Regions from separate parts of the Pectobacterium peruviense genome, predicted to be linked through region 3. Evidence: predicted binding sites of a transcription regulator. Region 3 holds the regulator's gene; each other region holds the start of a gene.
The links. The regulator PurR, encoded in region 3, represses purine synthesis genes. The targets are predictions, from matches to a motif close to CANGCAAACGTTTGCNTG.
Positions count from the first base shown of each region.

Region 1: a site for PurR is predicted at 1,878-1,895, ahead of DUT67_RS21825 (NCS2 family protein). Genes of this name have one in related genera too.
Region 2: a site for PurR is predicted at 2,582-2,599, ahead of tusA (sulfurtransferase TusA). Genes of this name have one in related genera too.

Region 1 covers NZ_CP161826.1:4,845,068-4,849,358, forward strand. The annotation lists gene recG (ATP-dependent DNA helicase RecG) at 1-1,786, shown strand, start outside; gene DUT67_RS21825 (NCS2 family protein) at 1,953-3,341, shown strand; gene DUT67_RS21830 (AsmA family protein) at 3,499-4,291, shown strand, end outside.
Region 2 covers NZ_CP161826.1:109,044-113,334, reverse strand. The annotation lists gene DUT67_RS00460 (zinc/cadmium/mercury/lead-transporting ATPase) at 1-2,133, shown strand, start outside; gene tusA (sulfurtransferase TusA) at 2,268-2,516, opposite strand; gene DUT67_RS00450 (7-cyano-7-deazaguanine/7-aminomethyl-7-deazaguanine transporter) at 2,733-3,410, shown strand; gene DUT67_RS00445 (DcrB family lipoprotein) at 3,711-4,277, shown strand.
Region 3 covers NZ_CP161826.1:2,006,601-2,010,891, forward strand. The annotation lists gene cfa (cyclopropane fatty acyl phospholipid synthase) at 1-1,058, opposite strand, end outside; gene purR (HTH-type transcriptional repressor PurR) at 1,489-2,514, opposite strand; gene DUT67_RS09150 (YnhF family membrane protein) at 2,905-2,994, shown strand; gene DUT67_RS09155 (C40 family peptidase) at 3,085-3,936, opposite strand; gene DUT67_RS09160 (Grx4 family monothiol glutaredoxin) at 4,277-4,291, shown strand, end outside.

The sequences.
Region 1 (4,291 bases), 2.1 Mb from region 3:
CAGCGCAGCGATGAAAAACAGCCTCGCGCCGGGACAACGTGTTACCGCTTATGGCGAAATCAAGCGTGGCAAAATCGGCGCGGAAATCATCCATCCTGAATACCGTGTTCAGGGAGATAGCACGCAGGTTGAGCTACAGGAATCGCTCACACCGGTTTACCCCTCCACAGAGGGAATTCGCCAGGCGACACTCCGCAAACTTACCGATCAGGCGCTGGAGCTGCTCGCCGCAAACCACATCGATGAGTTACTGCCTGAATCACTAAGCCGATCGCTCATTAGCCTGCCGGATGCGCTGCGCACGTTACATCGCCCCCCACCGGATATGCAACTCAGCGAGCTTGAGCATGGGAAACACCCAGCACAGCAGCGGCTAATTATGGAAGAACTGCTGGCGCATAATCTGAGTATGCTCGCCGTGCGGGCAGGGGAACAGCGACATAAAGCGTCGCCGCTACCGACAAAGGACAGTCTGAAACAGCAACTGCTCGCCGCCCTACCGTTCACACCCACGCAGGCGCAAGATCGTGTCGTAGCTGAGATTGAAACGGATATGGCGAAAGATTTCCCGATGATGCGTCTGGTACAAGGCGATGTGGGGTCAGGGAAAACGCTGGTCGCCGCATTGGCCGCATTACGTGCCATTGCCAGCGGTAAACAGGTCGCACTGATGGCACCAACAGAGCTATTGGCCGAACAGCACGCCCATAATTTCCGCCAGTGGTTCGAACCATTAGGGCTTGAAGTCGGCTGGCTGGCTGGCAAACAAAAAGGAAAAGCGCGTCAGGCACAGCAGGACGCCATCGCCAGCGGTCAGGTTTCCATGGTTGTTGGGACCCACGCTATCTTCCAGCAACAGGTGAAATTCAACGGACTGGCATTGGTCATCATCGATGAACAGCATCGCTTTGGCGTTCATCAACGACTGGCGCTCTGGGAGAAAGGTGAAGAACAGGGTTTTCATCCCCATCAACTGATTATGACCGCGACACCCATTCCCCGTACGTTAGCGATGACGGCTTATGCCGATCTCGATACCTCTGTCATTGATGAGCTGCCGCCGGGTAGAACCCCTGTCACCACCGTCGCCATACCAGATTCACGCCGCAGCGACATCATCGAACGGGTAAATAGCGCCTGTCAGCAGGAAGGTCGGCAAGCTTACTGGGTCTGTACGCTAATTGAAGAATCTGACCTCTTGGAAGCGCAGGCCGCAGAAGCCACCAGCGAAGAGCTGAAGGCTGCTTTGCCAAATCTCAAGGTTGGATTGGTTCACGGTCGCATGAAAGCACAGGAAAAGCTGGCGGTAATGCAGGCCTTCAAACAGGGTGAACTGCAACTGCTTGTGGCGACAACCGTCATCGAGGTCGGTGTGGATGTACCGAATGCCAGCCTGATGATCATTGAAAACCCAGAGCGTCTGGGTCTGGCACAGCTGCACCAATTGCGCGGGCGCGTCGGACGTGGTGCGATTGCATCTCACTGCGTGCTGCTCTACAAAACGCCAATGAGCAAGACTGCACAAAAACGGCTTCAGGTTCTACGCGATAGCAATGATGGCTTTGTCATCGCTCAACGCGATCTGGAGATTCGCGGGCCGGGTGAATTATTAGGTACGCGGCAGACAGGCAATGCCGAGTTCAAGGTGGCCGATCTCCTGCGCGATCAGGAACTGATTCCACAAGTGCAGCGCGTTGCCCGCCATCTGCATGAGCACTATCCCGAGCATGCCATTGCGCTCATCGAACGCTGGCTACCAGAGCGCGCCCGCTACACCAACGCCTAATCACGGCACAGTATTCTTCATTTTTACTAAAAGTATCCCTTTAAATAATAAGGTCTTACTCATCAGACAAAATTCATATCGAAAAGATGAGTTAGCAAACGTTTGCTTTCGACAAAGAGATCATTAAAATGCGCTCTTTGTCGTTTCAGGAACGCCAACTTACATCATGACTACCACCACGGAAACGTCCCAAACCGAAGCCGCTACCGCACCTCAGCGCAGTGAACTCATCTATCGTCTTGAAGACAGGCCGCCGCTGCCGCAGACGCTGTTTGCCGCCAGCCAGCATCTGCTTGCCATGTTTGTTGCGGTGATTACCCCCGCGCTACTGATCTGTCAGGCATTAGGTTTACCCGCTCAGGATACACAGCGAATAATCAGCATGTCGCTTTTCGCTTCCGGTCTGGCCTCTATTCTACAAATTAAAACTTGGGGCCCAGTCGGTTCTGGTCTGCTGTCTATTCAGGGCACCAGCTTTAACTTCGTGACGCCGCTGATTATGGGTGGGCTGGCGCTGAAGAACGGTGGAGCAGATGTTCCCACGATGATGGCAGCACTGTTCGGTACGCTGATGGTTGCTTCCTTCACCGAAATCATTCTTTCACGCTTCCTGCATTTAACTCGCCGTATCATTACCCCGCTGGTTTCCGGTATTGTGGTGATGATCATTGGTCTGTCGTTGATTCAGGTCGGCCTGACCTCTATCGGCGGCGGCTATGCCGCAATGGGTAATAACACCTTCGGCGCACCCAAGAACCTGCTATTAGCGGGTGCGGTGTTAGTGGTGATCATTCTGCTTAACCGCCAGCGTAATCCCTACCTTCGCGTCGCGTCGCTGGTAATTGCCATGGCGGTGGGTTATCTGGGTGCCTGGTTGATGGGAATGCTGCCGGAAAGCGCGCCTGCGCCACACGATACAATCATCATGGTGCCCACACCGCTGTATTACGGTTTAGGCTTTGATTGGAACCTGTTAATCCCGCTGATGCTGATTTTCATGGTGACGTCGTTAGAAACCATCGGTGACATCACCGCTACCTCTGACGTTTCAGAGCAGCCAGTCAGAGGCCCGCTGTACATGAAACGCTTAAAAGGCGGCGTGTTGGCTAATGGCCTGAACTCGTGCCTGTCTGCCGTGTTCAATACCTTCCCCAACTCATGCTTCGGCCAGAATAACGGCGTTATCCAGCTTACCGGTGTTGCCAGCCGCTATGTCGGTTTTGTAGTTTCGCTGATGCTGATCGCTCTGGGGCTATTCCCTGCCGTTAGCGGATTTGTACAGCATATTCCAGAGCCTGTTCTGGGCGGTGCGACTATCGTGATGTTTGGTACGATCGCGGCATCCGGAGTGCGCATTGTGTCCCGTGAGCCGCTGAACCGTCGCGCTATCATGATTATTGCGCTGTCACTGGCTGTCGGTCTTGGTGTATCACAGCAGCCATTGATTCTGCAATTCGCACCGGATTGGATTAAAACATTGCTGTCTTCCGGTATTGCCGCTGGCGGGATTACGGCTATCGTGCTGAATATGGTCTTCCCACACGAAGAAAAATAGCGCCAGCACGCAATAATTCCTGTTCAGTTCATGTAAAAGCGAGCGGTGATGCAACACCGCTCGCTTTTTACTGTCTGTAACAGCATTACCTATTGAGCCTTCAGGGAAATTGCGGCATAAGAACAGTTCTCCCTGACGATTGGCATGGACTGACACGATGAAATTTATCGGGAAATTATTGCTGACCCTACTACTGCTAGCCTTTTTAGCGCTGGTGGTCGTATATGTATTACTGCAAACCAGTTGGGCGGCAGGCTGGGTGAGTAATTGGGTAAACCAAAATACCGACTACCAGTTGTCACTGGGCAAAATTAATCACGACTGGTCAACGGTCGATCATATCCAACTCACCGATGTCAGTTTTGGCCAAAAAAACCAGCCACCGACGCTCACGGCAAAGCAGGTTTCAGCCGGATTTAGCGCGCGCCAAATTACCGAGCCACGCCATTTCGCTAGCCTGGAACTGGAAGGCGGAACACTAAACCTGTCCTCACAGGCCGCCACGCTCCCTATCGAAGCCGATGTGCTACAGCTGCGTACAATGGCACTGCAGGCAAAGGATGGCGATTGGCGTCTGAATGGTCAGCAGATAAATGGCGGAATGATGCCGTGGCAGCCCGAAGCGGGTTATCTACTGGGCAAACAAGGGCAGTTCCAGCTCAGCGCCCGTTCACTCGAACTCAACGATATTCCCGCCAGCCAGGTATTGGTGCAGGGCGAAATCAACCACAACCAGCTGATTCTGAGCAATTTCGGCGCTGATGTCGCTCAAGGGCAGCTAACAGGCAACGCCAGCCGCGCAGAAGATGGTAGCTGGCAGATCGGTAGCCTACGGCTCAGCAATGTTCGTTTGCAAACGCAGAGAACGCCGGAAGCCTTCTGGCAACCCGTCACCGAGCTTCCTTCTGTTACGGTTAACCGCTTTGACCTGATTGATGCTCGTATTGAAG
Region 2 (4,291 bases), 1.9 Mb from region 3:
TCAGACGACCCCGACGGCGGAGACAGCGACAGGCCCCGATCCCACCAGCGTTTCAGTTGGAAAGTCAGCGGGATGGATTGTCCCAGCTGTGCACGTAAAATCGAAAATGCAGTAAAAAATCTCACCGGAATTGAACAGGCAAAAGTGCTGTTCGCCACCGAAAAACTGGTTGTTGACGCCTACACCGATATTCGCCCTCAGGTTCAACATGCCGTTCAGCAAGCTGGCTTCACCTTGCAGGACACCGCACTCCCCATCGCACCATCCGACACGTCTACCGTACGTCGTTTCGTGCATGAATATGGTTTCTTAATACTTTTCACTTTGCTGGCTGCTGCAAGCTGGGGACTTTCCCTGTTAAGCGAGCGTGGCGGGCAGATCGCGTTTATCGCAACCACGATTGTCGGGCTGATTCCGATACTGAAAAAAACGGTGCAACTCATTCGCACAGGTACGCCCTTCGCGATTGAAACACTGATGAGCGTAGCCTCAATCGGGGCACTCCTGATTGGCGCCACCACCGAAGCCACCGTCATTTTGCTGCTGTTTATGCTGGGCGAACACCTCGAATCTTACGCGGCAAACCGCGCACGACGTGGTGTAACGGCACTGATGGCGCTGCTTCCTGAAGACGCAACGGTTATCGGCAACGGTCAGCGACGCCTCGTTCCCGTTGCAAGTCTGGTTCCCGGCGATGTCATTGAAGTCGCTCCCGGTGGACGACTCCCTGCCGATGCGGAGCTATTGAACAGCGATGCCAGCTTTGATGAAAGTGCCCTGACCGGCGAATCGGTTCCCGTTGAGCGCACACCCGGTGAAAAAATTGCTGCTGGCAGCCTGTGTGTCGATCGAGTCGTGCAGTTGCGGGTGGTTTCACAGCCGGGCAACAGCGCCATCGACCGCATTCTGCAACTGATAGAAGAAGCAGAAGAGCGTCGCGCGCCGATAGAACGCTTCCTCGATAAGTTCAGCCGCTATTACACGCCAGCCATCATGCTGCTGTCGCTGTTGGTAATTCTGATTCCACCATTGCTGCTGGCACAGCCGTGGCAAGAGTGGATTTATCGCGGCCTGACGCTGCTGTTAATCGGCTGCCCGTGTGCACTGGTGATCTCAACGCCTGCGGCAATTACGTCTGGGCTGGCTGCGGCAACGCGTCGGGGGGCACTGATTAAAGGCGGTGCAGCGCTGGAATCGCTTGGCAATATCAAGACTATCGCATTTGATAAGACGGGTACGCTGACGGAAGGCAAGCCGCAGGTGACGAACGTGTTACCTGCCGCAGGCATTAGCGAAACGGCGCTGCTGACGCGCACCGCCGCAGTAGAGTCGGGTTCGCACCATCCGCTCGCCAAGGCCATCGTCCAACATGCGTTATCCAGCAGCACATTCCTCCCGATGGCAGAAAACCGTAAAGCACTGGCGGGTGTCGGCGTTGAAGGCACGATAGGCGGCAAGCGGATTCAGGTTAGCGCACCGACTCGCGTCGCGCCCGGTTTGCTTGACGCCGACTGGCTGCAACGAATTGATGTGCTGGAAAACGAAGGGAAAACCGTCGTGGTCGTGCAAGAAGACGATACCCTACTCGGTTTGCTGGCGCTGAGCGATACGCTGCGCCACGATGCGCGTGAAGCGCTGGATGCCTTGCAGCAGTTGGGGATTCGTGGCGTCATGCTCACAGGTGATAATCCCCGCGCAGCAGCGGCTATTGCAGCAACATTAGGGATCGATTACCGAGCCAGCCTGCTCCCTGCCGATAAGGTCACAGCGGTCAGCGAATTGGGTAAACAGCATCCCGTGGCAATGGTGGGCGACGGCATCAACGACGCGCCAGCAATGAAAGCCGCAACTATCGGCATCGCGATGGGAAGCGGTACGGATGTGGCATTGGAAACCGCCGATGCGGCATTAACCCACAGCCGCCTGACTGGGCTGGCAGCCATGATCAGCTTGTCGCGGGCGACGCAGCGTAATATTCGTCAGAACATTACCATCGCGCTGGGGCTGAAAGCGGTATTTCTGGTCACCAGTATTCTGGGCATTACCGGACTGTGGCTGGCGGTACTGGCGGATTCCGGCGCAACGGCGTTAGTCACGGCCAACGCGTTACGGCTGCTGAGAAAACAGGACTAACATTACCGTTGCTGGCTGTTGGTTGAAGGATCGAGAAACACGGAGCAACCACGGGGCGAGGCCTCCCTACGGGAACCTTATCCCCGTGTTTCTCCTAATAACACACTACAGCATGCAGGATAACGCACTGAGTATCAGTGACGACCCTTGCGCAGCAGATACCGATAGGGAACCTGTTCAGTCTCTTGCGCCAGAAGCTCATGCTCCATATACACGCAAAAACCGGGAATATCGCGAGTGGTGGCCGGATCGTCGGCAATAATCAGCAGCGTTTGCCCGGTTTCCATCTGGCGTACTGTCTTACGCACCATCATAACAGGCTCAGGGCAGCGCAGCCCCTGAGCATCAAGGGTTTTATCTGGGTTGGTAAAGGGATCGGTCATCAACGTTCTCAGTGCTGGAATCAAAAAACTGCCTTAGTTTACGCGGAGGATTCCCCTACGCAAGCGACGACAACGTTTGCGCATAAAACAACCATCCTTTCTCGGCAAAACACATTGCATTAGCGAAACAATTGCGTATTATGCCGCCGCGTTGCAGCATAAATCTGCACGTTATTTCTTGGGTTCCCTAACCCCAATAACCAAAAAGGTCACATTATGTATCGTTTTACTCCCCAACAGCGGCTTACGGCGCTGATCTGGCTATCGTTGTTCCATGTCCTGATCATTACGTCGAGTAATTATCTGGTCCAGCTCCCGGTATTGATTTTCGGTTTTCATACCACCTGGGGCGCGTTTACCTTCCCGTTTATTTTTCTGGCGACTGACCTGACGGTTCGGGTTTTCGGTGCGCCGCTGGCGCGTCGTATCATTCTGACCGTGATGGTGCCTGCGTTGGTGATTTCCTATCTGGTTTCGTCACTGTTTTATCAGGGCTCGTGGCAGTCGTTCGGGGTGTTAAGCCAGGTGAATATCGTCGTAGCACGTATAGCCTGCGCCAGTTTCATGGCTTATGTTCTCGGCCAGATTCTGGATGTCCACGTCTTCAATAGACTGCGTCAGAAGCGCGCGTGGTGGGTGGCACCAGCCGTTTCAACCGTGTTTGGTAATTTCAGCGACACGCTGGCCTTTTTCTTCATCGCGTTTTACCGCAGTACCGATGCTTTCATGGCAGCAAACTGGGTCGAAATTGCGATGGTGGATTATGCCTTCAAGCTGTTGATCAGTCTGGCGTTCTTCCTGCCGATGTACGGCGTCATGCTGAACATGGTGCTCAAACGTCTGAGCGAGCAGAAAGGCGCGGCCGACTATCACTCCGTCAGCAACCATCACTAATGCCTATCGGGCGGTGATCCACACCGCCTTTTTCCCGTCATACTTCAAGCTGCTTGTGCGTTGGCTGCCTTTACTCACCCCAGTCACTTACTCATATAAGCTCCTGGGGATTCATGCAGTTGCCGCCTTCACGCCACTCGAATTATTTAGGGCATACACTCATCGTTTTGTAAAAATAACGCAGGCTCCAACAACGGTTTGCAACAACAAAATGCTTGTTTTTGCTACCTGAATAGGGTGCCATACTGTTATTACCTGTTTAAAAATATTACCTGTTAAAAAACGAGAGAAAGGGATCCCATGTCGAATGTAATCAAATACCTCGGTGTCGGTTTGCTTGTCGGTCTGCTTGCCGCGTGTGATGGCAAAACGGATGACGCAGCAAAAGCGGGCGCACAAGATAAACCTGCCGCAGAAGCCACCGCGAGCCAGAACATTGAATTAATGGATGGGAAGGTTGCGTTTACTCTGCCAGCCGATATGCGTGACCAAAGCGGTAAAGTGGGCACACAGGCGAACAACATGCACGTTTACGCCAATGACAACGGGCAGAAAGCGGTCATCGTGATTCTGGGCGATAACACCACGGAAGAGCTGACCGTGCTGGCGCAGCGTCTGGAAGATCAGCAACGCACGCGTGACGCCAACCTTCAGGTTGTCACCAACAAAACCATCGACGTTGACGGCAAGAAGCTGCAACAGCTCGACAGCATTATCACCAGCAGCGGACAGCAGGCTTATTCATCCGTAGTGTTGGGGAAAGTGGAAAACCAACTGCTGACTTTGCAGATCACGCTGCCAGCCAGCAATCAGCAACAGGCACAGAGCGAAGCAGAAGGCATCATCCACACGCTGAAGCTGAAATAATCGACGTTATCGTC
Region 3 (4,291 bases):
GCGTTCAGATAGTAGCTAAACATCCGACGAAAACGGGCGGTGTAGCGTGTGGAAAGCTGGGGCCACCCTTGTTGAAAGCGCGTATGCCATGCCAGTAATGTGCGATCGTAATCGGCACCGAAGTTGTGCCAGTCTTCCATTACCATGTAAGGCTCACTTGCCTGCGCGATGTGCTGCATAGAGGGAATACAGCCGTTGGGGAAGATGTATTTATGAATCCAGGGATCAATGTGCGGGTTGGTCTTATTGGCGCCGATAGTGTGCAGCAGGAACAGTCCATCGGGCTTAAGACTGCGTTTTGCCATGCGAAAGTAAGCGCCATAGTTGCGCGGGCCGACGTGTTCAAACATACCGACAGAGACGATCCTATCGAATTGCTGGTTCAGATCGCGGTAGTCTTGTCGCGCAATGGTGACGCCAAGATCCTGACAGCGCTGTTGCGCCAGACGCTGTTGCTCTCTGGAGATGGTGATGCCGTAAACGGAGACACCGTAGCGACGCGCGGCGAACTCAGCAAGCCCGCCCCAGCCGCAGCCGATATCCAGCAGCGTCATGCCTGATCTTAGCTGGAGTTTTTCGCAAATCATGGTGAGTTTGTCTTCCTGCGCTTGTTCCAACGTGTGCGCCTGTTTCCAATAAGCGCAGGAATATTGCATGTAGGGATCGAGCATTAGGGTAAAGAGATCATTACCTAAATCGTAATGTGCTTTGCCGACAACCTGAGCACGTCTGCGGGACTGCAAATTGGTGACGCGGGAAATGGCGACTCGAGTAAGATCGTGCAAGCGGCGAGGTAGTGTATTTTCTAGCCCTGCACGCAGGACACGATGGAAGAACATATCCAGCCGTTCGCACTCCCACCATCCGTCCATATAGCTTTCACCTAATCCCAACGAACCTTCTCGCAAGACACGTTTAAAAAAGCGGGGATGGGTAACGTGGATATCAAAGGGGCGAGTACCGTTGATCGCGATATCCGCAGCGGCTAACGTGTCTTGCATTATGTGGAACCAAGGCGCGGTATCGTGATCCCATTTTTCTGCATAAGGTAATCCCATCATGTCTCCTTAACTTTTCACGAGTATCCCCGTCATACTTCAAGCTGCATGTGTGTTGGCTGCGTTCAGTCACCCGAATCACTTACCGGAGTAAGCTCATCGGGATTCCTTTTCTTGCCGCCTTCCTGCAACTCGAATTATTTAGGGGTAAAAGTATCGTAAAACACCTGGACAGCACTTACTGCAGCCGACGTATCGGCTGTCACCAGAGAAAAATGAAGAAGAAATTTGCACGTAAACAGGATCTCATTGGCAAAAGCACGGACCTGCTTACTGACGTGCGGCTATCGCTATTTTGGTTTTATCAGTGAAACTGAAACGCAGGGTTCAGTTTAGAGTTGCTCCAGCCAATATACAAGAAAATTGGCTGGAGCAAGCAGAGAGGGAAAGCGGGCAGGAATAGAAAAACCGTCTGTATTGGTCGTCGAGATTAACGGCGATAATCGCGGAATGGACCATCGGCAACCGAGCGACGTTCAATCAGCGTCGGGTGTACTTCAATGACGTGCGCATCTTCTCGCTTACTGGTAATACGATCCAGCAGCATAGAAAACGCGGATTGGCCCAGGCGTTCTTTCGGTTGATGGATGGTGGTCAGCGCTGGCGTAAAGAAGCGCGCATGGCGCACGTTGTCATAACCGATCACCGAAATATCCTGTGGCACGCGCAGGCCCAGTTCGTCGGCTGCACAGATGGCACCCATCGCCATAATATCGCCACCACAGAATACGGCCGTAGGTCGCTGTTTCTGCGCGAGAATCTGATGCATGGCTTTATAGCCGGATTCCGGTTCGAAATCGCCCTGAACAACCCATTCGTCGCGCACGGCGATGTCGGCTTCCTTCAATGCTTTTAAAAAGCCGAGGTAGCGCCCGCTGCCGGTGTTGCGCTCTTGAATGCCGGGGATCGCGCCGATATCTCGATGACCGCGTTCAATCAGGTAGCGACCCGCCATATAACCACCTTCAAAGGCGTTATCGATAATCGTATCGGTAAAATCGCTGTGCATCTGTCCCCAGTCCATGACGACCATTGGAATGCTGCGATAATCTTCCAGCATGCCCAATAGCTCCGGCGGGTATTCGGCGCACATCACCAACAGGCCGTCGACGCGCTTTTGCGCCAACATGGAAAGATAAGCGCGCTGTTTGCCAATGTCGTTATGAGAATTACACAGCACCAGCGTGTAACCTTTGGCATAACAGCTGTTTTCGACTGCTTCAATGATCTCGGCAAAGTAGGGGGCTTCGCTGGATGTGGCCAACAAACCAATAGATTTAGTGTGATTAACTTTGAGGCTGCGAGCGACGGCGCTGGGCGAATAGTGCAATTCTTTGATTGCCGCCCTGACGGCTGCCTTAGTCTCTTCGGCGACGAAACGTGTTTTATTGATCACGTGCGATACGGTTGTGGTGGAAACGCCAGCACGTTTTGCCACATCTTTAATCGTTGCCATCTAAAAATGACTCCTGAACTTACCTGTTACAGACGTAAGTATATTGTTAATCGTTTGCCTACGTTTAAAGTTCTTCTTCTAAGCTAAAAAACAGGATTTCAGAAGGAGAATGCCGAATGTTATACCGAAGGGGTCTGGGTTGACGTTTTTCGACTGATACGCAGCGCTTTCATAAACAGCGGATTGTGTCCGATTTATCATGAAAGTGAAAGGGCTAATTTATACTATTAGTGATGCATTCGTCCGAGATTTTTCGCTAGAATTATGAAAGAATCGTAATAACCCTATTATTTGTAGCTTTAACCGTCTAAGCGGGTTCTGCTGCACATGGTGGTGTCTTTTTTTAGATGAAGTTTCAGATGAAACTTGTTCGCTAATAAGGAGTGGTTTATGGATACAGATCTGAAGATGTCTTTACTGACAACCGTTGGCTCGTTAGCTGTGATCATCGCGTTTAGCTTTATTGCGGTGCTGAACTAACCGATCGGCTTCTGCGCTGGTTGGTATTCAGACACGTTGGTGGTGCATAAACGTGTCTGAATTATTTAGGGTATAACCGGTATAATTTGCTTAACGAATGGTCTGTGGCGTGACCACGCGACGCGCGCCAACGTAGTGCTCCTGCCAATAATCTTCGCTCAGCTTGCTGATGCGAATATCTGAGCCCGTACGCGGCGACTGGATAAATTTCCCTTCTCCCAGATAAACCCCAACGTGATCGGCTGCGCCACGATTATTGATGCGGAAGAAGACCAAATCGCCACTTTCTAGTTCACTCTTTTTAATCGGCGCGGCATCACGTAGGTGATACATTTCGTTTGCGGTACGCGGGATTTGGATCTTGACGACGTCTTTATAGGCGTAATAAACCAGTCCGCTACAGTCGAATCCGGTAAAGGGAGATGAGCCGCCCCAATGGTACGGTTTACCTATTTGGCTCATCAATTTATTCATGGCGGTCGTTTTGGCATGCTGATAGCGTTTTTTATGCGCCGCGCTCAGCGCCATTCCTTTTTCGGTGGGAGACGGGTTTTTATCCACCTTCTCTTTGAGTGCGGTTTTCTTTAACCCGGTTTTAACTCTGGCCTGTGCAGTTGTCTGCTTCTCGTCTTCAGGTTTCAGTTTTTTAAGGTTTTTCTTTACTAGCGCGGGCGTGCTGCTTTGTGTCCGTGACGGTTTTTTTTCTGTCGATTTGTTAGCGCTACGGGGTTTGGTTTTAGTGCTGACTGCGGTAGGTTCGGGTTTTTTGCTTTTGATCGGCGTCGGTGATTTAGCATTACTCTTTGTTTGACGGCTTTTCTTATTCGTTTCTTCAACGACGTTTTTCTTCGGTGCCGAATGCGGGGTATGCGGCGCAGCCTGAACGACGTTCAGGCATAGATTACTGAAAAATAATATAAAAAGAGTAATAAATAAGCGCATAATAAAAGTGACCGAACATAATCCTTAACTCGCTCAATCCTCACAGTATTCCTGAAAACGGCGTCATAAAAAAGTAGGCACGGTCGCTTTATTCATACAGAATAGTGAAAAAACGTTAATAGTTGTTTTTTCGATTGATTTATCAGCATTTTTTGGCGTTGATTTCATCAGCGACGCAAAGCGACGAGAAAAATAACCCTACAAAAAATGGCGTTTTTTTGTAGCTAGTGGCATCGGTACAATATCATTGAGTCAATGTCGCTGTCGCAATACTTCTGACGGCGGCTCATGGCTAGCGTTTTGGACGTTAGCCATCCTATAGGTTTAAGGAAGCAAGAAGATGACGACACCGACA